One region of the Brenneria uluponensis genome, then DNA from elsewhere that is predicted to be linked to it. Evidence: riboswitches for the same ligand, from Rfam matches in the RefSeq annotation. Region 1 holds a riboswitch; each other region holds the start of a gene.
What was found. Region 1 has a riboswitch for thiamine pyrophosphate ahead of thiM (hydroxyethylthiazole kinase). Riboswitches for the same ligand answer to the same signal wherever they lie in the genome.

Region 1 (8,043 bases):
TCGTTGGCAAGACAGCAGCCCTGGCGTCACCGATGAACAGCTATCACTCATTTTTGAACGATTTTACCGAGCCGACAGTTCCCGTAACCGTGCCAGTGGTGGTTCAGGCCTTGGCTTGGCTATCTGCTCCAATATCGTTGAGGCCCATGGCGGACACCTGTATGCTGAACATTCGCCACTGGGAGGCCTGCTAATGACTATTAAGCTTCCTTTACACGCAGCCATGTAGAAACACTATGACAACCACCGAGTTTTCAAGTACCGAAACGCTGCCTGTCTTGATCGTTGAAGACGAGCCCAAGCTGGGACAATTGCTGGTCGATTACCTTCAGGCCGCGGGTTACCAAACACACTGGCTCATCAATGGTAATGACGTACAACCCTGGGTAAAACAGCATCCTGCCTCGCTGATACTGCTTGATCTGATGCTGCCCGGCTGTGACGGTTTGAGCATTTGCCGCGACATTCGGCAATTTTCCAATATCCCGATTATTATGGTCACCGCCCGAACGGAGGAGATAGACCGCCTGCTGGGACTGGAGATCGGCGCAGATGACTACATCTGCAAACCGTTCAGCCCACGAGAAGTGGTCGTGCGGGTCAAAACACTGCTGCGCCGTTGCCGCTGGCAAAACGAACCGCTTCCAGAAGGAGAGAAGCCTCACTTACTGATTGATAAGCGCCGCCATCAGGCCAGTTATCTCGGGCGCCATCTGGATCTCACCCCGGCGGAGTTCCGTCTGCTGGAGACGCTCTCTGCCGAACCGGGTAAAGTGTTCTCCCGCGAACAGTTGCTGGATAACCTTTATGATGACTACCGGGTGGTAACTGACCGGACCATTGACAGCCACATCAAGAATCTACGGCGTAAGCTGGAACAACTCGATCAGGAAACCTCTTTCATTCGCACGGTATACGGCATCGGTTATCGCTGGGAAGCCGCCATCGGCCAGGAAACGTAATATCAGCGACATGCGCCAGTTTCCCTTTATGCTGTCAAATAAATTGCCCAATTCATTTAAAAATTTACGATTTTATCTTTCTCCACAGCGGTTAGCATTGCCACACCGGCAATAACAATCGGAATGGGGAAAATCATGTCAGGTTTAGTCAATGGTCAGTGGGTTAATGGTGAGATCGCGGCAGAAGAGATCAAAAATGGCGCGTTCCATCGCCAGACAACGACGTTTCGGGAAACTGACATCACCCCACAAGCAGGACGCTATCAATTGTTTGTTTCCTATCTTTGCCCGTGGGCATCCCGCACCCTGATTTTTCGTAAGCTGAAAGCGCTGGAATCAGTGATTAGCCTCTCCATCGCCGAACCCCGTATTGGTGAGCAAGGCTGGGAATTCAATACGCCACAAGATGTCGGAGAGCGGATAGCCCCCATCCATTATCTGCATCAACTGTATACCGCCAGTGATGCGCATTACACCGGCAAGGTTTCCGTGCCTGTATTATGGGATCGTCAGGAAGGACGCATCGTCAATAATGAATCAGCCGACATTATTCGTATCCTGAACAGCGCCTTTGATGGATTGACCGGCAACACACTGGATTTTTATCCTCCGGCGTTGCGAGAAGACATTGATGCCTGGAATGCGCTGATTTACGACAACATCAATAACGGCGTCTATAAAACCGGCTTTGCCAAAACACAGCACCACTACGATCAAGCCGTGGTGGCGCTGTTTGACACGTTGAATAAGGTGGAAACCCAGTTGGCGACGCATCGCTATATTACTGGTGATACACTGACCGAAGCTGATTGGCGATTATTCGTGACGTTGGTACGGTTTGATACCGCCTACCATGGCGCGTTCAAATGTAACATTCGCCGGCTTGAAGACTACCCGCATTTGTCAAACTATCTGCGCGAACTGTATCAGTGGCCGGGTGTCAGCGACACCGTCAATCTTGAGCATATCAAAATTGGGTATTACAGCATTCTGTGGCTTAATCCCACCGGGATAGTGCCACAGGGGCCACACATTGATCTTGAACGCCCCCACAACCGTGCCGGGGTGGGTCGTTAAGCTGCCGTTTCCACGATCCCCCCTGCACGGCGTGGATTTATCCGCTTGTCAGCAGACTTTCTGTGTGCCATCTGCTGATTTTTTACCGCATAAGCGTTAGAATCGCCGCCTTTACTGCTCCCGTCCGGGGGCAGCCTGACTTGTGATCAGACTTGAGAGACATCATGTTTAAACCGGAATTACTTTCTCCGGCCGGTACGCTGAAAAACATGCGTTACGCCTTTGCTTACGGCGCAGATGCTATTTATGCCGGTCAACCCCGTTACAGCCTGCGTGTTCGTAATAACGAATTCAATCATCAGACGTTGGCCGAGGCGATCAATGAAGCCCACCTGCTGGGTAAAAAATTCTATGTAGTGGTGAACATCGCCCCTCACAACGCCAAGATCAAAACCTTTCTGCGGGATTTGCAGCCAGTAATTGAAATGAACCCGGATGCGCTGATCATGTCTGATCCGGGACTTATCATGATGGTACGGGAAAACTTCCCACACATGCCGATTCATCTTTCCGTACAGGCCAATGCGGTAAACTGGGCGACGGTGAAATTCTGGCAGCAGATGGGACTTAGCCGCGTGATTTTGTCTCGTGAACTATCGCTGGAAGAAATTGCTGAAATACGTACCCAGGTTCCAGACATGGAGCTGGAAATTTTCGTCCATGGCGCGCTTTGCATGGCTTATTCCGGACGTTGCCTGCTTTCCGGTTATATCAACAAACGCGATCCGAATCAGGGAACCTGTACCAATGCCTGCCGTTGGGAATACAAAGTACAGGAAGGCAAAGAGGACGATGCCGGTAATATCGTGCATATCCACCAACCGATCGCTGTAACCAATGTGGAGCCGACGTTGGGCATTGGTGCACCAACCGATAAAGTCTTCATGTTGGAAGAGAGCCAACGCCCTGGTGAATACATGAGCGCTTTTGAAGACGAACATGGTACTTACATCATGAATTCCCGCGATTTACGTGCGATTCAGCATGTGGAGCGCTTAACCCAGATGCAGGTTCACTCCCTGAAAATCGAAGGGCGAACCAAATCCTTCTACTACTGCGCTCGCACCGCACAAGTCTACCGCCGCGCCATTGATGACGCTGTTGCCGGAAAACCCTTTGATCCCACCCTTCTGCAAACCTTGGAAGGGCTGGCGCACCGCGGTTACACCGAAGGTTTCCTTCGTCGCCATGTCCATGAGGATTATCAGAACTACGACTATGGTTACTCGGTCTCGGACCAACAGCAGTTCGTTGGTGAATTCACGAGTGAACGCCGTAACGGGCTGGCTGAAGTGGCGGTGAAAAATAAGTTTACCTGCGGTGACAGTGTGGAAATGATGACGCCGGGCGGCAATATACAATTTACCGTGGAAGCGATGCAGAATGCCAAAGGTCAGGCTATTGATGTCGCACCCGGTAATGGTCATATCGTTTATCTGCCTGTACCGGAAGATATCTCGCTGGAATATGCTCTGTTGCTGCGCAATCTGCCGGGAACAACCACCCGCAACCCGCATGCGAAATAACAAACATTAAGTGTAAACAGCATGACTTTTAACATTTATTAGAATCAGATCACATCAATTGGCCTGACGACTGGTTACTATTGCGGCGCTGAGAAAATACAGAACGAAAAATAAGCGTAGTAAATACTACTAGGAACCACCTCCTTGGCCAGCTCAATCTCCCTTGAGCTGGCTTTTCTTTTTCGACTTATCGCTACATCTACGTTTCAGCGCTAACCATGACAACCGCATCCGACCACACCGGCCTACCGGATTTTCATCGATAGAAATCGAAAGCCCATTCTTCAACTACTCACGCTTCAAACGTTGGCTGTTAGCCAGATAAAGGGCTACCACCAATATCAGAATCGACGCGGCATAAACCAGGGTATAGGAGGGATTGTCATGATCGACAATAATCAAGCGCACGATAGCGGTGATACCGATATAAAGAAAATAACGTAGCGGGAAATGGTATCCCGACTGAAAATACTTCACGATCAACGCAATAAATTCAAAATACAGGAAATAGACCACCAAACTGTCAATCAGCATGTAGGAAGAGTCTTTCTCATTGCTGATCATTAACGCTGTCGCCAAATGGAGAGTTTCCTTACCAAGGAACACCACCAGAATAACAGCCAATAGCAACAATCCCACGCTGAGTATCACCTGCAATCCTCGTGCAATCATCACCACGCGTGTTGAACCCACCATTCATCTACTCCTTACCCAAACTGCGCCAAATAATATGGACGATTATTGTCTGCCTACCGCAGCTTAAATTGTTGGCACATCAGTGTAACGATAATTTGACACAGATCACAAAAATATTGGGGGCCATCAACACCGTCTAGATCTTTTTTTTATTATCTATCTGATTTTATTATGCCTTACATACCATAGGCTACCACCAGCGGTGGAAATGGTGTACCGGACCAATTCCCTTCCCGACCTCCAGTGAATCCGCCTGCTCCAGCGCTCCTTGCAGATAGGCTTTGGCTGCCATGACGGTGGCAGGCCAGTCGTTATAACGCGGGCGTAGCGCCGCCAGTGCTGCCGACAAAGTACAGCCAGTACCGTGAGTATGACGGGTATGGATACGGGGCGCGGTGAAACGTACCGGCTCGCTTTGTACCGAGAATAACCAGTCCGGACTCTCCTCATCACTCAGGTGCCCCCCCTTCATCAGCACCGCCTGACACCCCATCGCTAACAGTGCTTCCCCTTGCTGACGCATCTCCTGCTCATTGGCTGCGGGAGAACACGCCAGCAAGGCCGCCGCTTCCGGTAAATTGGGAGTGATCAGTGAAACCTGGGGTAATAACATCTGCCGAATGGCGTCGACCGCGTCAGCCGCCAGTAATGGATCACCGCTTTTCGCCAGCATTACCGTATCCAGCACCACATACGGCACGACATAGCGCCGCAAACGCTCGGCCACCACCTCGACAATATCAGTCTGAGCCAGCATACCTATTTTGGCGCTATCAATGCGTACATCGCTCAATACAGAATCCAGCTGAGCTGCGACAAAATCAGGCTCAATCCGGTAAACCGACTGCACACCACACGTATTCTGTGCCACCAGTGCGGTGATCACACTGGTGCCGTAAGCTTCCAGTGCGGAGAACGTTTTCAAATCGGCCTGAATACCGGCACCACCGCTGGGATCCGTACCGGCGATGGTCAGTGCGTTGATGCGTCTCATACCAGATCCTCCGCACGCAGGTGATATAAGTGGTCAAGAAACGCCGGGATAAAACTTCCCGGCCCTTGTACCTGTACTGATGCTCGTCCTCCAGCCAGTGCCATCACATGACACGCCGTCGCCACATGCGGCAAACGGTCACCGGCCAGCGCACAAAAGGCCGCAACCACCGCAGATAGCGCACAACCGGTTCCTACAACCCGTGTCATTATTTTATCCCCGCCGGGAATAGCCCAGTCACGATCACCATCCGTCACGTAATCCACTTCGCCCGTCACCGCGACAACGGTAGCAATACGACGCGCCAATTCACGCGCGGCAGGCAATGCCGTTAACGAATCGTTGGCGCTGTCCACACCGCGCCCCTGAATGTTTAGCCCGGATAACGCCATGATTTCGGAAGCGTTTCCCCGAATGGCGGCCGGTTTGAGTTGCAGTAGTTCACGGGCAAATTCAGTACGAAAAGTCAGCCCGCCAACCGCCACCGGATCGAACACCCACGGTGTTCCAGCCTGATTGGCACTGTTCACCGCGGCCAGCATAGCATCCGCGCGATCGCGCTCCAGTGTACCTACATTGATGAGCAACGCATCGGCCACCGCGCTGAATTGCGCCGCTTCGCCGGGATCAACCACCATCGCGGGCGAGGCGCCCAGCGCCAATAAGACGTTGGCTGTAAAACTTTGTACTACATCATTGGTCAGGCAGTGGACTAACGGCGCCAGATGGCGGAATTGAGTCAGGGAATCTGCGGCAACAGCGGCAGACAACAGCACAGGTCGAGCGTTCATAAATCTCCCAACCAGCATATCAAGAAGGCGGTAACCGATGAGATACCGTGACTTCCCTACGCTGGCATTATCCAGATCAGGTTATACGGGTAAATTCTCAGCCACCGCAATTAATGCAAAGGCACCCCGAGTCAGCAACGTATTATTGAAAGTGAAAAGATAAAGGTCAATAGCTGTCTACACCACCGGCTATAACACCAAAATCCTTATAAATCAAAAAATAACAATCATAATTATTTTTTATCATTGCCAATGGTGCTAGATGTTATAGCGTTAAATCTGGCATTGTGCCGGGAAATCATCAAACGGACGGCATACCCGTCGGCCATCGTCGGTCCGATGGTATACCGCTTCTACGTTGTACCCGTCCGGATCACGGACAAACGCGGCGTAATAGTTGGGATGATACTGGGTACGCAGACCGGGCTGGCCATTGTCGACGCCACCCGCCGCTATCGCCGCGGCAAAAAAGGCATCTACATGTTCCTGGGACGCAACGCTGAAGGCGAAATGCACTCGTGGGCGAGTGAGAACCTCACCGTGGAAAATCCAGAATTCACCACCAGGATCAGATGAACAACCGTACCCCGTCAGCACACCGAAGCTGACGGCAAATTTCATATTCTTGACCAGCTCATACCCTAATGGCCGCAGCGCCTGTCCATAAAACCGCCGACTACGGCTCAGATCCGATACCGGAATACTCAAATGATCCAGCATGCTTCCCCCCTGACGACGCAATCCAATGATTTTCCCTCACTCACTACAAATAATGGCAGGTTGAGCGGAATAACCAACATAGCCGCGTTCCCAACGGGAAAATATGATCCAGATCTATAAGATAACGCTTAGTTATTCAGTAAAAGTGACTTTTTATTAACTGTGCCCCACCAACGCAGACGACAGTAGTAAGAGAACGCGAGGAACTGTCTGGCGATGGTGATACTGGGTTATATTCGGCTACTTATCAGACGATTACCCAATTAAGAGATACCGTCTGGCTCAAGGTGGGATACCGCATCCAGGCGGAGATATCATGAGGTTGCATAATCACATTCAGGCAGAATGATCGTCCGAATATCACACCGAAGCAGCAATGAACTCCCGCAACCATTGATGCGCGGGATCGCGATGTAAACGTTCATGCCAAAGCATAAACATCTCGAAACCGGGTACCTCAAGCGGCGGTTCAACAACCTGTAGCAGCGAGTTATTCCTCACCAGACGTGAGGGTAACATCGCCACAAGATCAGTATTCGCCAACACTGACAGAACAAACAGGAAGTGAGGTACAGAGAGCACAACCCGGCGCGTCAGACCCATCGTCGAGAGCATATTATCTGTAATACCCTGAAATCCGCCTCCATCCGGCGATACGATCACATGGTCAAGCGCACAGAATTGCTCAAGCGAAGGCCGTTTTTTCAGACGCGGATGGTTAGCTCGGCTGGCCAACACATAACGTTCCGCAAACAGCACACGACGGCGCAAACCGGAGGGGGCGCCCCCACTGGAGTGAAAGGCCAGCGCGATCTCTCCCTGCTCTGCTTGCCTGGCAATACGTGACGGTACCGTTTCAACAATGGCCAACCGGGTGCCAGGTGCCGCTGAACGTAATCCGCTCAATGCAGGCTGTAGAATTGTCGATTCGCTGTAATCAGAAGCGGCCACACACCATGTCTGTGTGGCCATTGCGGGATCAAAGGGCGCGGACGGTAATATGGCGTGCTCAAGGGACTCCAGCGCTTGCCGCAGGGGTTGGCGTAATTCATCCGCTCTGGCGGTTGGCTTCATCCCCCGTGGACCCGGTAACAACAAGGGATCCCCAAAGATATCTCTCAATTTGGCAAGTTGAACACTGACCGATGGCTGGGAGAGATTCAAACGCAACGCCGCCCGGGTCACATTATGTTCCTCAAGCAATGCATCAAGAGTCAGTAACAGGTTGAGATCCAGCCGTCTGAGATTAGTCATGGCAATACCTGGTATGTTTTAAA
Region 2 (8,043 bases), 1.2 Mb from region 1:
CAACGTAGCCACGGATTATCTGTAAGAGCGGACCGTGAGGTTCAATCTGAAACTGCCAGCCGCAGGCGGTGAAGGCGCCAGGGATAAGGGTATGGTCAGCATAAGCAAACCCCGATAAGCACCGTAATACTTAAGAAGCCAAAGCGGCTGTCAGGCTTCAGCCAAAAAGGCACGCGATCAGGTATGTTCTCTCACAGATGGGACATCGTGAGTGGTGTATCGCCGGTGTTAACGGGGGACCTAACCTCTTGAGTCACAGGAACGGAACGTGGTAATCCCGTACAACTCCGTAAGGTAGCGAACTCGTGAGAGCAAGCCATGGTTGTGCGGGAACGGGACGCTGGAAGAAGCGAATGATCGGTTGTAATGACCGATATACGGTTTTTTTTTTTTAACCGACCCGAAAGGGGGCTGACGTCCAGTGGGTCTTCTCTGGCGAGAAAATCGGGAATATCGACGTTATGAGGGAACGCAAATGACGCAGGCCACAAGCCAATGCGGTGCACCTTCAGCATCGTCCATGTGGTCATCGATCGACTGGCAACAGGTGGAGGATGATGTATTTCGATCACAGATGCGTATCGCCAAGGCAACCAAAGCACAGCGCTGGAATAAAGTGTGTGTGCTCCAACGACTTCTTACCCGGTCTCATCAGGCGAAGTTGTTGGCAGTGAAACGCGTCACATCGAACCGGGGGCGTAATACTCCAGGTATTGATGGCGCATTATGGGTAAATCCGCAGCAAAAATGGCAAGCGGCTCAAGCGCTGACCTGCCGGGGTTATCAGGCTCAGCCTCTAAGACGTATCCATATTCCCAAAAAGAATGGCAAAACAAGGCCGTTAGGGATCCCAACGATGCATGATCGTGCCATGCAGGCACTTTTTCTATTGGCAACAGAACCCGTGGCAGAGACTACAGCTGATCATCACTCGTATGGTTTTCGGCCAAAACGCTCAGCCGCAGATGCAATAGAACGGTGTTTTGTGGTGCTGGCTCAGAGGTCATCAGCGCAATGGATCCTCGAAGGGGATATTAAAGGCTGTTTTGATAACATCAGCCATGACTGGATGATACAACATCTCCGCGTCGAGCGCAGAGTACTCGCGCAGTGGCTGAAGGCAGGGTTTGTGGAGAAAGGGCAGCTTTTCTCAACCGCTGCAGGGACGCCGCAGGGTGGAATAATTTCCCCTTGTCTGGCTAATGGCGTTCTGGACGGCATGGAATCAATGCTGAAAAGCATCACGAGACCCGCTGATAAAGTTCATATGGTCAGGTACGCCGATGATTTTGTGATAACCGGAAGTTCAAAAGAACAGCTGGAAAACATGATCAAACCGGCAGTAACGGTATTCCTGCAGGAAAGAGGGTTAACGTTATCTGAAGAAAAGACTTCGATCGTTTCAATCTCGCAGGGATTTGATTTTCTGGGGTTTAATGTTCGCAAGTATGGAAACAAATTGCTGATTAAACCTGCAAAAAGCAGCATCAAATCTTTCCTTGATATTATTCGAAAAGAGATCAAAGCAGGCATAGCTTTACCCACTGCAACGTTACTAGGCCTTCTCAACCGCAAACTGATGGGTTGGGTAAACTATTATCGACACGTGGTGGCAAAAGCCGTCTTCAGTAAAATTGACGCCGTCATTTTTCGGGCGCTCTATCGGATGATAAGGCGAAAACATAGCAGGAAATCGGCCGGCTGGCTCTGCCGAAAGTATTATGGCAGCAGAGGATTGCGACGCTGGATATTTCACGCGGTCTATCGGGTGAAAAGTGGCGAAATCAGGACCATCAGCCTGAAACAAGCTTCGGCAACGCCAATACGACGTCACAGACAAATCCGTTCAGCCGCCAATCCTTACGATGTGGAATACCTTGATTACTTTAAAGAGCGAATGCGGAAATATCCTTCACAACAGTGGGTTGCTGGGTCAGGTATCTCTGGCCTTATGGAGGGCTTGAGCCGTGTGCAGGAAAACTTGCACGCACGGTTCTGAGGAGAGGGAGTCGCAGAAATGCGGCTCTCTTATCCGACTAACTGCTTACCTATTAACGGTGATCGTTCAGTCACACATGGCTCTCCCTGGTCGTTATCGCTAACAATAGTGACTATCTATATCCCCTTCGCCTTTCAAGATGCAGGTGTGTTGGCTGCATTCCTCCACTCGAGTCACTTATCTGGATTCACTCATTTACCGCTGTCCTGCATCTTGAAGTTTATCGGGTATATGCATTTAACATAAATAGTCTGTCTTTTGTTTTTCCCGTAAATAATGCTGATTTTTAATAAAAAGTTTATGGTTTTATGAAATAAACTATCAACACGATGCCTTAACCGTCTTAAACATAATGAAAGGTTTGGTATCTTGAAGTTCATTGAAATTTTGGCGATCAGGATTGTCAAAATTATTAACGTATTTCAATTCCTTTTCTTCAATAAGTGTCAGTCCAGCCTGAGAGAACGTTTGATGGTATGTTTGTACATCCCAGCTTTTATCAACAAGTTTTAGTGATTGTTGTCCTGGAATATTGAGATAAACGGGGCGATCTTCTCCGTCGTGATAGGTCACACCATATTCACCATTACGGTAAGTGGGATATTGTATCCCTGTAGTCCGCGGATTAGTGTCTAATACATAGTATATACCCCCGGGCTTAAGTAGACGTGCGACTTCTGAGGTTACGCGCGATAGTTCAAGTCGTTCCGGTATGTTGATAAACAGAAAACAACTAATGGCCGCGTCAAAACTACCATCAGAAAAGGGCAGCATTGGGCCGGAAATATGTACATACTGCAATTTATCGCCACCTGCCGCTTTTGCCTTGTCTATCATTGTGGGCGCAATATCCACTCCGGTAACATGATCGATACCCGCGCTTTTTAAGCGTCTCGATACTTTTCCACCACCACATCCATAATCAAGTACATTTATTTCTTTACCACATGAGTTGGTTAAGTCAGCGATCATCGGTTGATAGCCAAAGTGATCTTCAACCCAATCATCATATGCGTCGAAAAGTTCAGATGTCTGTTTTTCAGTCCAGTTTGTATTCATTGAGATTCCTACCTTTATGTTAATAGTCAGTAGTGCTGTCCCAGCGGTTGATAATAAAAGGACGATAGTATTGATTTATTGACTCCATTGCTTTCCTGGGCAGTTGTTCACCCATCTTGATGTGGCGATAGATCCAGAATAGCAACAGTATATCCCGCCAGTATGGGGACAGATGAATATTTAATAAATCATCAAGCGATACTTGACCTTTTCGAATTTGTGCCTCGAAGCTCAGTACAGAACTTATTGTCTCACTCGATGTTCCCAATGGCATCGTTGGAATAGATATGTTTTGTCTAAGGGTTTCTTGATTATTGAGCACTGTCAAGGCGCGTTTCAACGTATCATCGTAGACATGAAGCGATCCAACTTGATGAGTATAATGACCAATTTCACACCCGATTCTTGATGCAATATATTCTTGTAAGAATGTAAATGAAAAAATATCATTTAACAGACCAGTATAGGCATCATTTGCTCGCATGAAACCAACCATATTGAGTTTCCCGTCACGTAATAATAATTGCAAACCTAACGTACACGATACATCTATATTTCGCCTAAAAAGATCTTCTTCGGCGCTAAAAATCTGGAGAACCACGCGCTTGCTGTCTGCATCATCATTCTTCAGAATATCGATTGCTCGTTCAATCTGATCCAAAGCATTCGCACCATAATATCTTAATCTGGCACCATAGCCTGTTCCGGGCAGGGACTTTCCATCAGGGCTATAACGCTTCATTGAGGGTGCATAATAAGCAATGAAGTCTACGTCATTTTTACCAGATAAATACCACAATGCCTCTGCGTAGTTGAAAACAATATTTTGTCTTCGTTCTGTATTAAGACAGAAGCGGGCAGTTGGATTATTTAACCGCACATTATAACCAATTATTTCATATTCTGAATGCCCGCGAGGGGAGTTGTAGTATTCATATTTAAAACAGACTTGACGAAGAGTTGCCTTATACAATTGGGTCAAATCATTAAAACTTTCTGGCATACTTATCCCCTCTTTTCAAGACGTTTGATGGCTTGTTCAATAATCTCTGGATTTATTGAGTTATTTTCATATTCTATATATTCGACTTGGGTGATTTGATTTAATCCTTGTACAAGGTATGCATATGTCTTTTGTGTTTCCAGCAACATGATTATGGGCTTACCTAAGGCGGAAGCCCAGCCAAGTTCTATATGAGTACCGGGTGATACCGGTGAACCCGGAAAAGCGACGAAGCAGTCACAACGAGAAATTTCCTCATAATCCTTTTTTGTACAAGCATCAGGTGTCATGAAATCTTTTCCCCAATTCTCTCTCCGATGAGCGGAGTGAACATTCCACCCAATATTTTCAAAAAAAATAATTATTCTGCTAAATAATGTAATGCTTTCATCTGACATGATACCGCTACGGCTATTAACAAGTGATTTAAAAGGTCCGGCCAGAAACATTCGTCTCATTTTTTTCTCCTTCTTTAACTGAGCAATGTAAATTATAGGCTTTAAAAGCAACCTCTCTCACTTGATCTGCCAATAACCCATCAAAATTAAAAATTCCATCCGATATATGCACCCATTGGCAGTCAGTCGCGTCATCGCCAGGCCTTAGTTCACCATCAATATATTTGCACCGCATCGCAATTAATACATAATGATGATGTTTTCCCGTTAAGTCATAGCCGATAACTTCCACAATATCTACCAGCGCTTCAATTTCAGCAGTGATTCCAGTTTCTTCCATGAGTTCGCGTAAAACCGCGGTATGCAAGCTTTCTCCAGGTTCAACTGAACCTCCCGGATAACCCCAGGTGTCTTTCTGTGGTTCTTTACTGCGCTTAACAAGGATCAATTCATCGTTACGGAAAGTTACAGCAATGACCGCAAGGCGAGGTGCGGATAGTGAAGACGGATGGGGGTATTTTTCTGGCTTATTGGACAACGTTGTTAAGGTTTCTGACTCTCTTGGTGACATAGAACCTCCAGTAATTAATTACAGGAGACCCGAGTACGGAGTGAAAGGGTAAGAGTGAAAAGACACTTGCCTTACTGATGTTTTATGAAGTGACTGATACTTGTCCTATCCCTACGCCGGTATTACCCAGATCAGGTTCAAAGAGTTTGGATGACTCCATCTCAGCCTTTATATAAGGCACCCCTTGGATAATTAATCTTTACATCCTCAACGGCATTAAGTCAACTTGCTCTGTGTATATTCATATAGCGACATAGGGTTAAGTATATATACCGGTTACTCTTCTCATTACAGGTGTGTTGGCTTTCTTCGCTTATCACAATCACTACTTGAGTGAGCTATCAGGGATTTGCTGCATTGCCGTCTTCCTGTAACTCGAATTGTTTAAAGTACATTTAATATTTAATCAGTTACGAATCATATTAATCTTTTTATAACCGCGGAGTTACTCCCAATTGGCGTGCTTACTGAGATTGGTGAAACTTATCATGAATCTACTGTCTCAATAGGTTTAATTGTTACTAGATATGCTTGGGTAGTAGCGATATACCTATTAAATCTCCCACCGGAGTCTCTTTTTCCGAGCTGGATAACGATTTTCTTTACTATATTCATAAATTATTTCGGACCCCTCATATTCTGCGGAAGCGATTTTATTATTTTCCGAGAATGACTATCGGCAGGCAGGTAATGTAGTTATTCAGAACGATATTTCCTGGTTAAAAGAACATTTACAATTGATAAAGGTATAACAATATGGGAAATGTTTTTTCTGGCTTTTTATTTGACATGGATGGCATGCTCGTGGATTCCACCGCTGTGGTTGAGCAAACTTGGAAGACGTTTTCATTGGAGCATGCGCTGAATTATGGCGATGTCATTGCCTTTGCTCATGGCAGACGTACCGAGGAAACAGTAACTCATTTTTTGGGCGCCTCAAGGCTGTCGCAGAAAATCACCCATGAGATCGAATACAGAGAGACGATAATGACGGCAGGCATTACCGCTGTGCCCGGTGCTGTTGATGTTCTACAGTCCATTCAGCCGGCACATTGGGCGGTAGTTACCTCGGCCAGCCGTCAACTGGCTATTAACCGCTTATTGGCCGCGGGCTTGCCGCTACCTCCGCTGCTGATATCAAAATAGGAAAACCGGATCCACAAGGCTATCTTCTGGGCGCGATGAGAATGAAATTGGATATAAAAGATGTTCTTGTTTTTGAGGATGCGCAAGCCGGTATGAAAGCGGCGATAGCCAGTGGCGCTTCATTAGCTATTATTGGCGATGTCGACTGTAAATCGAAACGTGTCTGGGGAACCTTACCTGATTTTAGACAGTTCAGGGGTGAGCTTTGCGGTGAACGTTATCAGGTCGATATACTCAATCATTGATCGTCACGGAGGAAATGTAACGTGAAAAATATTCCTGCTATTGAAGCATGGGGAGAGGCGCGAACTGTTCATTCGAATCCGTGGTTTTCCGTACAGAAGACCAGTCTTACGCAAGAATTGATGACGAAAACTTTTTTTTCTGTACATCATGAGCGGCCAGCTGTTGGTATTCTGGCGGTGAAGAATGAACGGATTTTGCTTATCCATCAATATCGTTATCTGACGGGCAAAGTGGTCTGGGGAATTCCCTCCGGTGGCGTGGATAAAGGGGAAACTGATGTCGACGCCGCCAGACGAGAATTGTTGGAAGAAACGGGTTATTCAGCCTCTTCAGCTGTTCAGTTGATACGTTACTACCCGACATATGGTTGTAGTGATCAGCAATTTGTTATTTTTTTGTGTCGTGACGTGACATTTGTTGGGCTGGATGATGAACAGGATGAAGTGATCGAGGCCCGGTGGTTTTCTGCGGGAGAAATTATGGCGTTAATTACATCAGGTGAGATGATTGATGGGCTGTCGCTGACGCCATTACTGTTCTATTTTGCCACTGAAACGGTATTACTGAAATAAAAAACCCGCAAAGATACCTCCAATGCGGGTTCTTATTTTCGCGCACTTGCTATCAGGCTTGTCGCGGTAAAGTGGCAATATCCTGTGTCAGGTTATACCGTTCGTGACAACGATCTGTGGCCTGTAGGTCGGCAATAAATGATGTGCGCCAGTGCTGAATATCGTTTTGCTCCAGGACAGACATCATCTCGCTGTGACGTGATATTCGCTCCGCCAGCGACATGGTTAATGCCCGGTTCAATGCATCGGCGACCTCATTCTTATCGTAAGGATTAACGATCAATGCTGACGTCAGTTCATTGGCTGCGCCGGCAAATTTCGACAACACCAGTACGCCGGGATTCGCAGGATCCTGGGCGGCTACATACTCTTTCGCTACCAGATTCATCCCATCCCGCAATGGTGTTACCAATCCGACGTCAGTTTGACGGAATGTTTTTATCAGTAGCCGACGGTCAAAATGCTGATTGAGGTAATAAAGTGGTGTCCAGCCCATCGTCCCGTATCGGCCATTAATCCTGCCAGCTTCAGTTTCCAACAGGTGACGAATATCTTGATAAGCCTGCACTTCTCCCCGGGACGTCGGGGCTATCTGGGTGTAGCGGATGTTGCCGTGATGCTGTGGATAATTTTCCAGTAGCGCCTCAAAAGCCAGAAAACGTTCCGGTAGGCCTTTGGAGTAATCTAGTCGTTCTACCGCGATAATGTTTTTCATATGGCGCAGGTCGCGTTTGGCCTCCTCCAATCTGGCAGGAAGTGGACCTTCAGCCATTTTGCGGATACTATCCGTTTCAATACCGATAGGATAAACCCCGGTAGTGAATACTTTGCCAAATGCAGTGTAGGTGTTTGCGCTGAGCGCTTGCACGCGGGTCAGCATCGATAGACATTCAATAAATGCCTGACGGTCATTTTCCGTCTGGAATCCCAGCAGATCGAAATCACAGAGTTTTTCCAACAATTCCTCATGCGGTGGCAACGCGTTAAAAATTTCTGGCGTTGGGAAAGGGATATGCAGGAAAAAACCGATCTGGTTCTTCATACCCAAA
Region 3 (8,043 bases), 1.8 Mb from region 1:
CAGCAACGAGCCTACGAGCTGGCGAAAGATATTCATTGGGATGGCTGTTTCTGCCGTCAAGATATCGGTTATCGCGCTATCGACCGCGAAAAAGCCTGATTTATCTTCCAGGTGGGCCCTCTGGGCTCACCTCTCCACCCCACCTCGCGAGCTTCCCATCTCCGCCAAATTTACATCACATTAATTTTGCCAGGGATGTCACTATCTCCGGCTTGGAGATAAATAACGTATGTCACTCCCACATGTCTATGGTTTTGGCAGTAGGTTCCCAACGGCAAAAATCGGTGTTCACCACTAACAACAACTGCGAACCTTCAGGGGACTCCAGCCAGGCAATACTGAGCACACCGGTCGAGTGCTGACGGCGTTGGGCAATCCACGACAAAGATGAGCGATCCAGATCCGGGCGTACCAGTTGTCCATTGCAGGTCATTACTTGATTATTCTGCCATATGCCCTGTTTGAGCTGTATATTACCTACCCGCAATGCATCACTTAACTCCAGCATACGTTTGGCATCAAACTGATACAGCGCTATTTCATCCTCAGACACAGACTCTCGGTGTTCAGGAAATTGACGTTGCATATAGCTGACGGTGCCATTGGCATCAAAACGCAAACGGGTCTCTTCTTTTGGCGGTCCAGATTTACTTTGTTGGATTTCGCGCACGGTACCCTGCTGGAACCGGTAATGGGTAATTTGCGTATTCTGGCCCTGATGCGGACTATAAACCGTCATCAGCGTCGTGACATGTTGCTGAACATCATCTTTACGCCATAAACGCACGACACCGCGATCAGCAAGATATCCTCCCGCATAGAAGTCTGATGGAGGCGAATGGGAACTGCAGGCGGTCATCAGCATGACGCCCACCCCAATACAGATGCTGCGAAAGAAAAACAAAAGGGGCATATTCGCCCCTCTGTTTAAACCTTTTCCCAACATACCGTTATTTTACAGCGTCTTTCAATGCTTTACCGGATACAAAAGCAGGCACATTGGCAGCAGCAATTTTGATTTCTTTACCCGTTTGCGGATTGCGGCCAGTGCGCTCATTACGATGATTGACTTTGAAAGTACCAAAACCGACTAATTGTACTGCATCACCTTCTTTCAGAGACTCAGTAATCGCCGCCAGAGTCGCTTCCAACGCTGCTTTGGCGTGAGCCTTAGAAAGGTCAGCTTTATCAGCAATTACATCAATCAGTTGAGTCTTATTCATAAGTTATCCTTACAGTGTGTTTATCACTTGCTAAGCATCGAGTGCGCCGGAAATGCCATAACAGCGATCTCCTGCATACACGCACCGACAGCCACTTTTTTTACGCTCCCCAAATGTAGACCAGACAGGGTGCGGATGTGAAGTCTCACAGGCCATTTCAGGCCTTAAATCACGTTTTACCGTGTTATTGGTATAAATTTATCCCAATATTACTGCTACCGTCCTCACGCAAGTCTGCGCGCAGCCCTTTTATCAATTCTATATCACGCTCTTCGCAGGCTGCCAACAAACGAAAAATCTCCCATTGAATGTCCCATTCCTGTTCAATAGCGGGCAGAATTTTCAGTTCTTCATCTGTCATTTCCCGACCCGCCTGCGTCATTTCCAGCATGGCCACAGTACGAATGGAAGTTTCACTGATAGCAATGGTATGTTCCAGTGTTTCACCGCTTAAACGGGAGTGAACAAGTTCTCCCAAAGCAATACAGGCATCAATCGCGGGGTAAACGCCGTAAATATCATAATTTTCAGCAGACGGGACCGCATCTTCAAGTTTTTCCAACTGATTATCAAAGTTGACTTTGACATCCTTGACCACCAGCGTTTCCCAGACCAGGTCGAGGATACGCCGGTAGACCTGAGCATCACCGAAGCCGGTTTGCTGGCAAAATTCATGATAATTAGGGTACATCCGCTCACAAAGGCATGCCATAAAAGTGACATGTTGCCAACTTTCCAGTTTTTCCAAACGCAAATGAATAGGGTTACGTAACATCGGTCATCTCACATAAATTATGGGCGGGAGTGTACCTGAAATCAGGCCAATGCCCTATTCCTGAATTCCTAAAGTGCGTTTATCAGTATTATTCATCATCACTGCTGCTGCCAGCGCTGGAAGGTCTTCCGATTTGATGCCACGGCATCCGCCCAGCGGGTCGGCTCAGGTAAACGGTAGCCACGAACACAGCGCGTTACCCATGCTAACGCGGTATTGATACTGACGCGATGTCCAGTGGAAACAAACAGCGGATTACAACGTACCTTGCTTCTCCACACCCACCCGATCTGTTCACCATGATCAAACAGCGGCTGCTGGCTGCCCACGGGTTCTTCCAGCGGAGAAAACTGGCCGCATAGCCGGCGCTTCGCCACGCCAATGGTAGGTATATTTACCAGCAGGCCAAAGTGGCTGGCCACACCAAAACGACGGGGATGGGAAATACCGTGACCATCCACAAACAGTAAATCAGGTCGATGTTGCAATTTTTCCCACGCGGCCAGCAGCGCTGGATATTCGCGGAAAGAAAGGAAGCCGGGGATGTAAGGCATGATCGTAGGGATACGGGCAATCTGATATTCCACCAGCATCAGCGACGGATATTCAAGTATCACAATCGCCGCTCGTGTCACCGCGCCTTGCTGCTCGAATCCTACATCAGCACCAGCGATATAAGCAGGTTGCTCAAACGGTAAATTATCACGGCAAATGACCTGTGATGCCTTGTCGAGTTGCTCTTCGCGCAGTGCCTGAATATCCATCATGCCATCCGATGATAGGGAGCCGATAACCGATGCACCGCATCAACAAAAATGCCTGGATTTTCAGGCGGCACATCCTGATGAATACCGTGTCCCAGATTGAATACATGGCCACTACCGGAGCCGAATCCATTCAGTATTGTCGCCACTTCCTGCTCGATCCTGGACGGAGAGGCATACAGCATGGAAGGATCCATATTCCCTTGCAGAGCGACACGATTTCCCACCCGATGTCGGGCCTCGGCAATATCGGTGGTCCAATCCAGTCCCAGCGCGTCACAACCAGTACCGGCCATGGCTTCCAGCCATTGACCGCCGCCTTTGGTAAACAGAGTGACCGGTACTCGTCGTCCCTCATGTTCACGCAGCAATCCATCAACAATTTTATGCATATAATGCAAGGAAAACTCGCGGTAATCTGCACAACTCAGCGCGCCACCCCAGGTATCAAAAATCATCACAGCCTGCGCACCGGCCTTAATCTGGGCATTCAGATACAATGTGACGCTATCCGCCAGCTTATCCAGTAACAGATGCAATGTATCCGGTGAGGTAAACATCATTTTCTTAATAACGGTGAAAACCTTACTGCTACCGCCTTCTACCATGTAGGTTGCCAGCGTCCACGGGCTACCGGAAAAACCAATCAGCGGCACGGCACCCGCCAGATTTTTACGGATAGTACGTACCGCATTCATCACGTAGCCCAGTTCCAGTTCAGGATCCGGTACCGGCAATTTTTCCACATCCGCATGACAAGTGATTGGCGAAGTAAATCTCGGCCCTTCACCGGTTTCAAAATAGAGCCCCAGTCCCATGGCATCGGGAACCGTGAGAATATCCGAAAATAGAATGGCCGCATCCAGATTATAACGACGCAGCGGTTGCAGCGTCACCTCACAAGCCAGATCGGCATCCTTGCACAGTGACATAAAATCTCCGGCCTGTTCCCGTATAGCACGATATTCCGGCAGATAACGACCTGCCTGACGCATCATCCATACTGGGGTCACATCCACTGGCTGACGTAACAGCGCACGCAAATAGCGATCGTTTTTCAGATCAGTCATATTTTTTCCTTTAGTATCAACTCACTGGCATCGTTATTATTGGCAACCATCTACAACCAAACCGTGTGACCACGAAATTCAGCGCCACCAGGTGTTACGAACCTGTTCAATCGTCAGCCTCGCGGCACAGCACTACGGTATCTTCAATCAGACGACGAGCCACCGTACCCGGTGGCGGTAATTCCGGCAACCGATCATAACGGAACCAGGCTGCATCCCGCAGTTCTGAAGGGTCTGCTTGCAGCTCTCCCCCCGCATATTCCGCCATGAAGGCCATCATCAATGAATGAGGGAACGGCCAAGGCTGAGAGCATACATAGCGCAGATTTTTGACATGGACATGACTCTCTTCCATGACTTCTCGCGCAACTGCCTGCTCCAGCGTTTCACCCACCTCTACAAAACCCGCCAACGTGGTATACATATTGCCGCGATGGCGCAAATGCTGGGCCAGCAGAATTTTATCCTGATGCTGGATGGCCACGATCACACAAGGAGCAATCTGTGGGTAATAACGTTCCTTACAGTGTGAACACAGGCAGGCCAGCTCTGTAGTACTGGTGTGCATTTCATGTCCGCAGTAGCCACAAAAGCGATGCGAACGATAGAACTCAGCCAACTGTACACCCCGTCCCGCCAGATGGAACAGACCGGCATCCTGACTCAGCAACTGACGCACTGATCCCATGCTGTCCGTCATAGAACGTGATACTAGCCATACCAGCACGCCCTGCCACTCGCCGATCTGGCGGGCGCGAAAATTCTGCAAATCCCATTGCGCGGCGGTTCCCTGCGGCAATTCGCCCTGTGGTAACCAGATCTGATTACCATGGCTGACGACCCACCAGCCGCTTTCATCACCTTTTAGTATCAGTTCCATACTTTTAATGCCTCACTCATTACCAGATTGACATTTTACAGCTATGTTTAATGGATAATTACACTGCTAACAGTCATCATTGATGTATGAAGGGAGTCAATAATGCTAAAGCAACTACAAAGTTTGACTGAGTATGTTGGCGGCAATAATGCGTTAATCGATCAGTGGCTACAAGCTCGTAAACAGTTACTGATCACTTACTATCACTTGGTCGGCATGAAGCCAAATAAAGAAACCCATACCCGTCTGGATGAAAAAGCGCTGGATGATTTCTGCCATAATCTGGTCGACTATCTTTCAGCTGGCCATTTCCACATTTACGAACGAATGCTGCAAGAAGTTGCCCCATTGAATGAAAAAAAGCGAGCGCTCGCCGCACAGCTCGATTCGATATTACAAGGCAACACACAGCAAATCATGGACTTTTATGATAGTCATCTGGTTGCCGCCATCGATCAAGATAACTGTTTCGAATTTCAGCAAACATTATCAAGCGTGGGGGAATCCTTGGCAATGCGCTTTACCCTGGAAGACCACATGATCCGGCTAGTATTTGAACAGTAAATCAGACTGAACTATCGATAGTGCAGGGCGCCTTTTCAGCTGATGTAACTTTTTGACACCAGGCCGGGCTCGGCATAAAGTGGTAACGTTTTATCCGCTCCAGCGTTTTGGAGCTATATCTTGTCGGAGTGCCCCGCACATATCATCGTGCACGGGCTGAGACCGTTAATTCGGGATCCGCGGAACCTGATCAGGCTAATACCTGCGAAGGGAACAAGAGTAATCCATTCTGTTGAACCCCAGCGCCATAGGCATTTATCCGGGTTCACACCCTGTCATTACTCCCTCCGAACTCCAGACAAGCAATCTTCCCATTCAGTATTTATAGGAACTTGCTATGTCTACAGAAAAGAAAGCCCCTGGTCGTCGTGAGCAACGCGCCGCCGCCCAACAGTTTATTGACACCCTTCGGGGTACCGCATTCCCGAATTCACAGCGAATTTACATTTCTGGCTCACGCGAAGATATCCGTGTTCCCATGCGGGAAATTCAGCTCAGCCCCACCTTGACTGGTGGTAGCCGGGAGAATCCCAGTCATGAACCCAACGAGCCCGTCCCCGTCTATGATACGGCTGGCCCATATGGCGACCCTGACGCTACACCAGACGTTCACCTCGGCCTGGAAAAAGTCCGGGCCGCCTGGATAGCCGAGCGCAACGACACACAAGCGCTTTCTCAGGTCAGTTCTGGTTTTACCCAGCAACGCCTGGCCGATGCAGGATTGGATCATCTGCGGTTTGAACAATTGCCGCAACCGCAGTGTGCCAAAACCGGCAAGCGGGTAACGCAACTGCATTATGCTCGTCAGGGGATCGTCACACCCGAAATGGAATTCATTGCCATCCGTGAAAATATGGGGCGTGAACGTATCCACAGTGAGGTGCTGCGCCAGCAACACCCCGGCCAAAGCTTCGGTGCCAACTTGCCCGACAGTATCACCCCGGAATTTGTACGTCAGGAAGTTGCCGCCGGACGCGCCATTATTCCCGCCAATATCAATCATCCCGAGTCAGAACCGATGATTATCGGCCGTAATTTTCTGGTGAAGGTCAATGCCAATATCGGTAACTCCGCCGTGACATCGTCCATCGAAGAAGAAGTGGAAAAGCTGGTGTGGTCAACACGCTGGGGTGCGGACACCGTGATGGATTTGTCCACCGGACGTTATATTCATGAAACTCGTGAGTGGATACTACGTAACAGCCCGGTTCCCATTGGTACGGTACCTATTTATCAAGCTCTGGAAAAAGTTAATGGCGTTGCGGAAAATCTGACCTGGGAAATGTTCCGCGACACACTGCTGGAACAGGCAGAACAAGGCGTTGACTATTTCACCATCCATGCTGGGGTGCTGCTGCGCTATGTGCCGATGACCGCCAAACGCCTGACGGGCATTGTCTCTCGCGGTGGCTCCATCATGGCGAAATGGTGTCTTTCTCATCATCAGGAAAATTTCCTGTATCAGCACTTTCGTGAAATTTGTGAACTCTGTGCAGCCTATGATGTATCCCTGTCATTGGGTGATGGTCTTCGCCCTGGCTCTATTCAGGACGCCAACGATGAAGCCCAGTTCGCCGAGCTCCACACGCTGGGTGAGCTGACCAAAATCGCCTGGGAATATGACGTTCAGGTCATGATTGAAGGCCCCGGTCATGTGCCGATGCAAATGATCCGCCGCAACATGACTGAAGAGCTGGAGCATTGCCATGAAGCGCCGTTCTACACGCTCGGCCCACTCACCACCGATATTGCACCGGGCTATGATCATTTCACCTCCGGTATTGGTGCGGCCATGATTGGCTGGTTCGGTTGCGCCATGCTGTGTTATGTCACGCCAAAAGAGCATTTGGGATTGCCAAACAAGGATGATGTCAAGCAAGGGCTGATTACCTACAAGATCGCCGCCCACGCGGCCGACCTGGCCAAAGGCCACCCTGGCGCACAGATCCGCGACAACGCCATGTCAAAAGCACGCTTTGAATTTCGCTGGGACGATCAGTTTAATCTGGCGCTCGATCCGCAAACCGCTCGCACTTATCACGACGAAACCCTGCCGCAGGAATCCGGCAAAGTGGCCCATTTCTGCTCCATGTGCGGCCCCAAATTCTGCTCAATGAAGATTTCCCAGGAAGTACGTGATTACGCCGCGCAGCAGGAAGCCGTGGCCCAGCCCATTGATGTCGGGATGGCGCAGATGTCAGCAGAATTCCGTGCCCGCGGCAGCGAGCTATACCACACTGCCACCAGTCTGCCACAGGAGGAATCCTGATGAGCCGCGTCTTCCCCTCCACCGCGGAACAGCTCGGGCTCTATCCGGTGGTGGACAGCGTGTTGTGGATCAACCGCCTGCTGAACGCCGGTGTGAAAACCATTCAGTTGCGGATCAAAGACCTGTCGGACGATCAGGTAGAGCCAGAGGTGATTCAGGCAATCAACCTGGGACGACAATTTCAGGCACGGCTGTTCATCAATGACTATTGGCGATTGGCGATCAAACATCAGGCTTATGGCGTCCATCTGGGACAGGAAGATCTGGATACTGCTGATCTCGCCGCCATTCATCAGGCTGGTCTGCGGTTGGGTGTTTCCACCCATGATGATACCGAGCTGGAACGCGCTGTTGCCGTCAATCCTTCCTACATCGCATTAGGGCACATCTTCCCAACGCAAACCAAAGCCATGCCGTCATCACCACAGGGTCTGCCTGAACTGACCCGGCACATCAGCGCACTCCAGGGGCGTTTTCCCACGGTTGCCATTGGCGGTA
Region 4 (8,043 bases), 680 kb from region 1:
ACAGCATCTGTTTAACGACTGGCGTTTCCTGGATGATGCAGGCAAAGAAGCTAACCCGGATTTTGTGCTGAACAAACCGCGTTACAAAGGTGCCAGTATTTTGCTGACCCGAGAAAACTTCGGCTGTGGCTCATCTCGTGAGCATGCTCCGTGGGCACTGACCGATTACGGTTTCAAGGTGGTGATCGCACCGAGTTTCGCCGATATTTTTTACGGCAACGCATTTAACAACCAACTGCTACCGGTTACGCTGAATGAATCCGATATTGACGATCTGTTCACACTGGTGAAAAGTCAGGAAGGCATCACCTTCACTGTGGATTTGGAAGCGCAAACCGTGCAGGCCGGCGGCAAAAACTACCCGTTCGAGATTGATAGTTTCCGCCGTCACTGCATGATTAACGGGTTGGACAGTATCGGCCTGACGCTGCAACACGAAACCGATATCAGCCATTATGAACAGCATCAACCTGCATTTTTGCGTTGATAACGGGAGAAGAGAGTAAAGCATCCGCGTCAGTGATGGCGCACTTTGCGCTGACAAGAATGTACTCGCAGCGTCTTTACGATCTCGCCATTATCATTGCAATATGCATGTTGTCATCAAACCCAGCCCACCAAAGGTGGGCTTTTTTATCACTCTCGATGCGGACCTTGGCTCCAGTACGCCATAAATGTCACCGATTAGCCCATAAAAGCAGGTTTCCTGTCAGATTCAGGTTGCCATCACGATCACGGTTTTCTACCTTATTTCTGGCCTATGCTGTAGATTGTAAGCTTATTGCACACCGAGATAAGGAGGACTCATGACACGCATCATCCGGTGTTACCGCCTGAGCATCTCCGGCGATTCCCGTCCCTGGTTTAATATCGATTATCGTCTGACCAACGACTTTCCCCGTCCGTTTCATGCCTGATTCAGCCTCGCGCTGATCTTTCTGCTTTTATTTTTTTCAACAATGCCTGGCATTTTTGCCATGCCGTTGTCCTGATTTTTATTTGTCTGGAAAAATTACATGAAACGTATTCCCGAACCTTTTCGCATCAAAATGGTAGAAAACATCCGTATGACTACGCGCATCGAGCGTGAAAACGCCTTGCAGGAAGCCGGTTATAACCCGTTCCTGTTGCGCAGTGAGGATGTGTATATCGATCTGCTGACCGACTCCGGCACCGGTGCCATGAGTGACCGTCAGTGGGCAGGGCTGATGATGGGTGATGAAGCCTATGCGGGCTCGCGCAACTACTACCATTTGTGCGATCAGGTAAAAACGCTACTTGGCTACCCCTTTACTATCCCAACCCACCAGGGACGTGGCGCAGAGCAAATCCTGTTTCCTTGTCTTATCGCCAAAAAACAGCGGGAGGGCGGTGGCAAAAAGCCCATCTTTATTTCCAATTTCCATTTCGATACCACAGCCGCCCATGTGGAGCTGAACGGTGCTCGAGCCATTAATGTGGTCACGCCCAAAGCTTTTGACACCACTACCTACTATGACTGGAAAGGGGATTTTGACCTCGATCTGCTGCAAACCACCATTGAACAACACGGCCCGGAGAATGTGGTGGCGATTATCACTACCATCACCTGCAACAGTTCCGGCGGCCAGCCGGTTTCGATGAAAAACATGCGTGAGGTATACCGCATTGCCCAACAGCACCAGATTCCGGTTGTGATCGACTCCGCCCGTTTCTGTGAAAACGCCTGGTTTATCAAACAGCGGGAAGCGGGTTATGAAAACCGCTCCATCAAAGAGATCGTCCTCGAGATGTATCAGTACGGCGATATGCTGACCATGTCGGCGAAAAAAGATTCGATGGTGAATATTGGCGGATTATGTTGTTTCCGTAGTGATGAGGACTTGTTTAATGATGTCCGTATCCGCTGCGTGCCAATGGAAGGTTTCGTGACCTACGGTGGATTGGCCGGACGCGATATGGAAGCCCTGGCCATCGGTCTGGAAGAAGGTATGAATGAAGACCATCTGACTTACCGTATCGGCCAGGTGACATACCTTGGTGAACGGTTGAAAGCGGGCGGCATTCCAATTCAGTACCCGGTTGGTGGTCATGCAGTATTTGTCGATGCCAGAAAAATGCTGCCGCACATCCCGGCAGAACAATTCCCGGCACAGGCATTGAATAACGAACTTTATCTGGAAGCGGGGATTCGCAGCGTTGAGATCGGGTCACTGCTGCTGGGACGCGATCCAGATACTGGCAAACAGAAACCCTCGCCGCTGGAACTGCTACGCTTGACCATTCCACGCCGGGTTTATACTAACGACCACATGGACTATATCGCCGATTCACTGATTGCACTGAAAGAGCGGGCCACCAGCATCAGGGGGCTGACCTTTACCTACGAACCCCCGGTATTGCGTCACTTTGTCGCCCGGCTGAAACCGGTGGAATAACCCGAAAAGAGCAATAAAAAAAAGCCAGCGAAGGAATTCGCTGGCTGGTGACATGCACCATTACTCAGAATACACAGATTATTTCCATTCACACCTCTGGCTCACAACCAGCGGCGATACTCTTCTTCAGAAAGGGTTTCAATCTTCCATTGCGTGGCCTGTTGTAATAGATCCATCCGCTGCTGAACAGATAACCAACCACACCATTTCGCCTTGCAGGTTGAAAAGTAATGTTGATAGAAGCTGTACAATCGGAATGAGTCCATAATCCATCTCCTGATTTTTCACTAAATACCTTTTAGCCTTTCACTAAGTCAAAGTATCGACGTAATATAGGGAAAGATATATTGATGACTTTCAGTCGCGGAGTTCCCCTTTTATGTCGTCCACTCGCCTGCAACAACAGTTCATCAGGTTATGGCAATGCTTTCAGGGACAAACTACTGAAACTACCCTGCAGGAGTTAACCGGGGTTTTGAGCTGCTCACGCCGCCACATTCGATCCCTGCTGGGTGCCATGCAAAAACAGGGTTGGTTAATCTGGCACGCTGAAGTCGGTCGGGGGAAACGGTCAAAACTCACGTTCCTCTATACTGGCCTGGCGCTGCAACAGCAACGGGCGGAAGACCTGCTGGAGCAGGATCGTATCGATCAGTTGGTGCAACTGGTGGGCGATAAGGAAACCTTACGACAAATGCTGTTGTCACATCTGGGTCGCAGCTTCCGTCAAGGCAAGCATTTACTACGTATCGCTTATTACCGCCCGATGCGTAATCTGCTACCTGGTACTGCCTTGCGGCGTTCAGAAATGCACATAGCCCGTCAGATTTTCAGCGGACTGACCAACATAAATGAGGAAAATGGGGAACTACAACCGGATCTGGCCCACCACTGGCAGCAAATTTCGCCGTTGCACTGGCGTTTTTATTTACGCCCGGCGGTCCGTTTCCACCACGGTCGCGAGATGACCATGGACGATATCGTGACGTCTTTGAGCCGGTTAACCTCACTGCCCTTGTTTACTCACATCGACAACATCACATCTCCCACGCCTTTTGTGATCGATGTTCGACTGCATAGCGCTGATGTCTGGCTGCCGTGGCTACTGGGTAGCGCTTCAGCCATGATTGTGCCGCAGGAGTGGCGAACACTGCCGGATTTTGCTCATCAGCCTATTGGTACCGGCCCCTATGCCGTGGTGCGCAATAGTCATAGTCAGTTGAAAATCACCGCCTTTGACGACTATTTTGGCTACCGCGCCCTAATTGATGAAGTCAGTATCTGGGTATTGCCGGATACACCTGAGGTGATTTCCTGTGCAGTCCAGTTACAAAACGACGACTCTCCGAACGACAAACTGGAAAATCGGCTGGAAGAAGGGTGCTACTTTCTGCTGTTCGACCATCGCTCTTCCCTGACGTCATCACTGGAAATGCGCCGCTGGCTATGTCAGGTACTCAGCCCGGTAGCCATACTCAATCAAGCCAATAGTCTTTATCAGAGTAATTGGTCACCCGCTTACGGGCTGTTGCCACGCTGGCACCATAGTCAACTGAGCCTGTTACAGGACAAGCCTCAGGGACTGAGAGAACTGACGGTAACGTTCTACCGTGAACATCTGGAATATCAGGATCTCAGTGCCATTATGCAGAAACTGCTGGCACAACATGGTGTCACGTTAAACGTCCAAATCATCGATTATGACGATTGGTATCAAGGCAAGGGTACCAGTGATATCTGGCTCGGCAGCGCCAATTTCTATCTGCCACTGGAGTTTTCCCTGTTCGCCATGCTGTATGAACTCCCCTTATTACAACACTGCCTGGATGAGGATTTGACGCAGGATGCAAAACGCTGGCGGGAAGGTTCTCTGTCACCCACGGAGTGGAGCCAGAAGCGGGTGATAAACCACCAGATTCATCCGCTGTTCCACCACTGGCTACAGTTACAAGGGAAACGCAGTATGCGTGGTATTCGTATGAATACGCTGGGATGGTTTGATTTCAAATCCGCCTGGTTTGTGCCGCCAGAAAACTGACACGGCACTTTTCCTTATGTTACGAAGTCTTTACAATACGTCCGTTCTCAACGGGGTGCGATAAAAACCCGATGGCAGACAGCCATTGACGAACCTGGCAACCAGGTTGTCATTCCCGCCCAAACGGGGAAATTCCGTCTGCCGCCATGTCGTTTCTATCGCTGAGAAAATACCCGTCGAACCTGATCCGGTTAACACCGGCGGAGGGATTTGAGAGTGCTTCCTGCTGACTCAAAGACCTTTGCCACCCTAAACTTCAGGAGTGCAAAGTGTTGAAAAAATTATTGTCCTGTCTGTTATTGATTTCCGCCCCCGTTTTCGCAAAACCAACGCTAACGGTGTACACCTATGACTCCTTTGCCTCGGAATGGGGCCCCGGCCCGGCAGTCAAAAAAGCATTTGAAAAGAAGTGCGACTGCGAGCTGAAATTCGTGGTATTGGAAGATGGCGTCTCACTGTTAAACCGTCTGCGGATGGAAGGCAAACACACCAAGGCTGATATCGTGCTGGGGCTGGACAATAATCTGGTGCAAGCCGCCGCGCAGACCGGATTGTTCCGCCAGTCGGATATTGATACCCATGCGCTAACCGTCCCCGGCGGCTGGAAAAATACCACCTTCATTCCCTACGATTACGGCTATTTCGCCTTTGTTTACAACAAAGATACGCTGAAAAACCCGCCGAAAAGTCTGCATGAACTTATCGACAGTCCTCGACCATGGAAAGTTATCTATCAAGATCCGCGGACCAGCACGCCAGGCTTAGGTCTGCTGCTGTGGATGCAGAAAGTCTACGGCGATCAGGCACCACAGGCATGGAAAAAACTGGCCGCGAAAACCGTTACCGTCACCAAAGGCTGGAGTGAGGCCTATGGTCTGTTCCTGAAAGGCGAAGCCGATCTGGTACTGAGCTACACCACATCTCCGGCGTATCACATCATCGAGGAGAAAAAAACAAATTACGCCGCTGCCAATTTCAGTGAAGGACATTATCTGCAAGTAGAGGTAGCCGGTCAGTTGGCTTCCAGTAAACATCCTCAGTTGGCGACACGTTTCATGCAGTTTATGTTGACGCCAGCATTCCAGCAGATCATCCCCACCACCAACTGGATGTACCCGGTGATCAAGACCGAATTACCCGCAGGTTACAACGCACTGACAATCCCGGCCCACACGCTGGAATTTACACCACAGCAAGTAGCACAGCAGCGCAATAACTGGATTCAGGCATGGTTACGCGCCGTCAGCCACTAGTACCCAGTTGGCTATGGCCCGGCTTGCTGGCCACGGCATTACTGGTTACAGCAGCCGCACTGGCATTTGGAGCATTGTGGCAGCAGGCCCCGACAAACCAGTGGCTCGCACTGTGGCAGGATGATTACCTATGGCACGTCATCCGCTTCACGTTCTGGCAAGCGCTGTTGTCCGCCCTGTTTTCGACGGTACCGGCGATCTTCCTGGCGCGAGCGCTATATCGCCGCCGCTTTCCCGGCCATCGTTGGCTACTGCGTCTGTGTGCCATGACACTAGTATTGCCGGTGCTGGTGGCTGTATTCGGCATTCTCAGCGTCTACGGTCGCCAGGGATGGCTAGCGCATTTACTGGCATTGGTGGGCGTTGAATACCGTTTTTCTCCCTACGGTCTGCGAGGCATTCTGCTGGCGCACGTGTTTTTCAATCTGCCATTGGCGACCCGCCTGCTGTTACAGGCACTGGAAGGTATTGCCACCGAACAGCGACAATTGGCTACCCAATTGGGCATGCGTGGCTGGAATTACTTTCACCTGGTGGAATGGCCGTGGTTGCGCCGCCAGATTCTGCCCGCCGCTGCGCTGATTTTTATGCTCTGTTTCGCCAGTTTCGCCACTGTCCTGTCATTAGGCGGTGGGCCAGAGGCGACCACCATCGAACTGGCTATCTATCAGGCACTGAGTTTTGACTACGATCCAGCACGGGCCGCCTTGCTGGCGCTCATTCAGATAGTCTGTTGCCTTGGCCTGGTACTGCTCAGTCAGCGTTTGGGTAAATTGCTGCCGGTGGGGTACAGCCAGCAGCAACACTGGCGCGATCCACAGGATAGCTTACTGAGTCGAAGCGTTGACACGCTGTTGATTGCGGCAGCGTTACTGCTACTGTTGCCGCCGCTGTTGGCCGTTATCGCCGATGGACTCAATGCTTCACTGCTCGAGGTTCTGCGGCAACCCGTACTGTGGCAAACGCTATTCACCTCACTGCGTATCGCGCTGGCAGCGGGAGTCGTATGCGTCATACTGACCATGATGTTACTGTGGAGCAGCCGTGAGCTTAAGTTGCGCCAGCGCCTCTTTCTCGGGCAATTGATGGATCTGAGCGGAATGTTGATTCTGGCGATGCCCGGTATCGTGCTGGCGACCGGCTTTTTTCTGCTGCTCAACAATACGTTTGGATTACCGGAGTCGCCTTACGCCCTGGTCGTCATGACCAATGCCTTGATGGCAATCCCTTATGCGTTGAAAGTGCTGGAAAACCCGATGTATGACGTGGCAGAACGGTTTAATCAGCTGTGTTTATCGCTGGATATCCGTGGCTGGCAACGATTGAAAGTGGTCGAACTGCGGGCATTAAAGTTCCCCATCACACAGGCGCTGGCCTTTGCCTGTGTGCTCTCAATTGGTGATTTTGGCGTCATCGCCTTATTTGGCAACGAACAGTTCCGCACCTTGCCGTTTTATCTTTACCAGCAGATTGGCGCTTATCGCAGTGCCGACGGCGCGGTAACCGCCCTGCTCCTGTTGTTATTATGCTTTACCCTGTTCACCCTGATTGAAAAACTGGCGGGCCAACATGATCATTCTCGATAAACTTGTCTACCTCTACCAACACCTGCCAATGCGCTTTGATCTCCGGGTACAACCGGGGGAACGGATAGCTATCCTGGGCCCCAGTGGGGCAGGCAAAAGCACCCTGCTAAGTCTGATTGCCGGTTTTCTGATGGCAGACAGCGGCCAGCTACGATTGAACGGCCAGGATCACCGCACCACGCCACCGGCTAAACGGCCGGTCTCGATTCTGTTTCAGGAAAATAATCTGTTCCCCCACCTCTCACTGAAACAAAACATCGCGCTGGGCCTCAATCCCGGTCTGAAACTGAATGCACAACAACAGGAAATCCTGCGCCATATCGTACAACAGGTTGGACTGACACCGATGCTGGACCGACTTCCATCGCAGGTTTCCGGTGGTCAGCGGCAACGTGCCGCGCTGGCCCGTTGCCTGATCCGCCGGCAACCGATCTTGCTGTTGGATGAACCCTTTTCCGCACTGGACCCGGCATTACGCTATGAAATGCTGGAACTACTGGATACCGTGTGTAGTGAACGGCAACTCACTCTGCTGATGGTTTCTCATAATCTGGAAGACGCGGCCCGCATCGCCTCACGCACAGCGCTGGTGGTGGATGGACATATTTACTATGACGGCCCAACGCGTGATTTGCAGCAGGGCACAACGGAAGCGGCACGAATTCTGGGTATTTCCCTTCGTGAAAATAAATAAATGTGATCCACAACCGGTTTTTGTGTATTTCCCTCATCGGGGTAGTGTTTATTTT

Region 2: it holds a riboswitch for thiamine pyrophosphate, as region 1 does, so the genes downstream of both, RS889_RS01215 (NUDIX hydrolase) here and thiM (hydroxyethylthiazole kinase) in region 1, are expected to answer to the same signal.
Region 3: it holds a riboswitch for thiamine pyrophosphate, as region 1 does, so the genes downstream of both, thiC (phosphomethylpyrimidine synthase ThiC) here and thiM (hydroxyethylthiazole kinase) in region 1, are expected to answer to the same signal.
Region 4: it holds a riboswitch for thiamine pyrophosphate, as region 1 does, so the genes downstream of both, thiB (thiamine ABC transporter substrate binding subunit) here and thiM (hydroxyethylthiazole kinase) in region 1, are expected to answer to the same signal.

The regions. Positions count from the first base shown of each region.
Region 1 covers NZ_CP135917.1:1,397,551-1,405,593, reverse strand. The annotation lists gene baeS (envelope stress sensor histidine kinase BaeS) at 1-229, shown strand, start outside; gene baeR (envelope stress response regulator BaeR) at 237-962, shown strand; gene RS889_RS06445 (glutathione S-transferase family protein) at 1,098-2,039, shown strand; gene trhP (prephenate-dependent tRNA uridine(34) hydroxylase TrhP) at 2,204-3,565, shown strand; gene psiE (phosphate-starvation-inducible protein PsiE) at 3,854-4,261, opposite strand; gene thiD (bifunctional hydroxymethylpyrimidine kinase/phosphomethylpyrimidine kinase) at 4,452-5,255, opposite strand; gene thiM (hydroxyethylthiazole kinase) at 5,252-6,046, opposite strand; TPP riboswitch at 6,083-6,185, opposite strand; gene RS889_RS06420 (VOC family protein) at 6,320-6,766, opposite strand; gene RS889_RS06415 (LysR family transcriptional regulator) at 7,127-8,020, opposite strand.
Region 2 covers NZ_CP135917.1:246,222-254,264, forward strand. The annotation lists gene ltrA (group II intron reverse transcriptase/maturase) at 476-1,999, shown strand; gene RS889_RS01200 (class I SAM-dependent methyltransferase) at 2,321-3,058, opposite strand; gene RS889_RS01205 (thymidylate synthase) at 3,078-4,061, opposite strand; gene RS889_RS01210 (nucleoside 2-deoxyribosyltransferase) at 4,064-4,519, opposite strand; gene RS889_RS01215 (NUDIX hydrolase) at 4,488-5,030, opposite strand; TPP riboswitch at 5,121-5,225, opposite strand; gene RS889_RS01220 (HAD hydrolase-like protein) at 5,787-6,176, shown strand; gene RS889_RS01225 (hypothetical protein) at 6,212-6,421, shown strand; gene RS889_RS01230 (NUDIX domain-containing protein) at 6,443-6,994, shown strand; gene otsA (alpha,alpha-trehalose-phosphate synthase) at 7,047-8,043, opposite strand, start outside.
Region 3 covers NZ_CP135917.1:4,682,354-4,690,396, forward strand. The annotation lists gene purD (phosphoribosylamine--glycine ligase) at 1-99, shown strand, start outside; gene RS889_RS21830 (DUF1481 domain-containing protein) at 233-946, opposite strand; gene hupA (nucleoid-associated protein HU-alpha) at 951-1,223, opposite strand; gene RS889_RS21840 (YjaG family protein) at 1,408-1,998, opposite strand; gene nfi (deoxyribonuclease V) at 2,097-2,765, opposite strand; gene hemE (uroporphyrinogen decarboxylase) at 2,762-3,832, opposite strand; gene nudC (NAD(+) diphosphatase) at 3,939-4,712, opposite strand; gene RS889_RS21860 (Rsd/AlgQ family anti-sigma factor) at 4,815-5,276, shown strand; TPP riboswitch at 5,391-5,506, shown strand; gene thiC (phosphomethylpyrimidine synthase ThiC) at 5,614-7,545, shown strand; gene thiE (thiamine phosphate synthase) at 7,545-8,043, shown strand, end outside.
Region 4 covers NZ_CP135917.1:720,646-728,688, reverse strand. The annotation lists gene leuD (3-isopropylmalate dehydratase small subunit) at 1-487, shown strand, start outside; gene tnaC (tryptophanase leader peptide) at 807-917, shown strand; gene tnaA (tryptophanase) at 1,017-2,417, shown strand; gene sgrT (glucose uptake inhibitor SgrT) at 2,519-2,683, opposite strand; gene sgrR (HTH-type transcriptional regulator SgrR) at 2,797-4,455, shown strand; TPP riboswitch at 4,497-4,682, shown strand; gene thiB (thiamine ABC transporter substrate binding subunit) at 4,725-5,708, shown strand; gene thiP (thiamine/thiamine pyrophosphate ABC transporter permease ThiP) at 5,684-7,294, shown strand; gene thiQ (thiamine ABC transporter ATP-binding protein ThiQ) at 7,278-7,988, shown strand.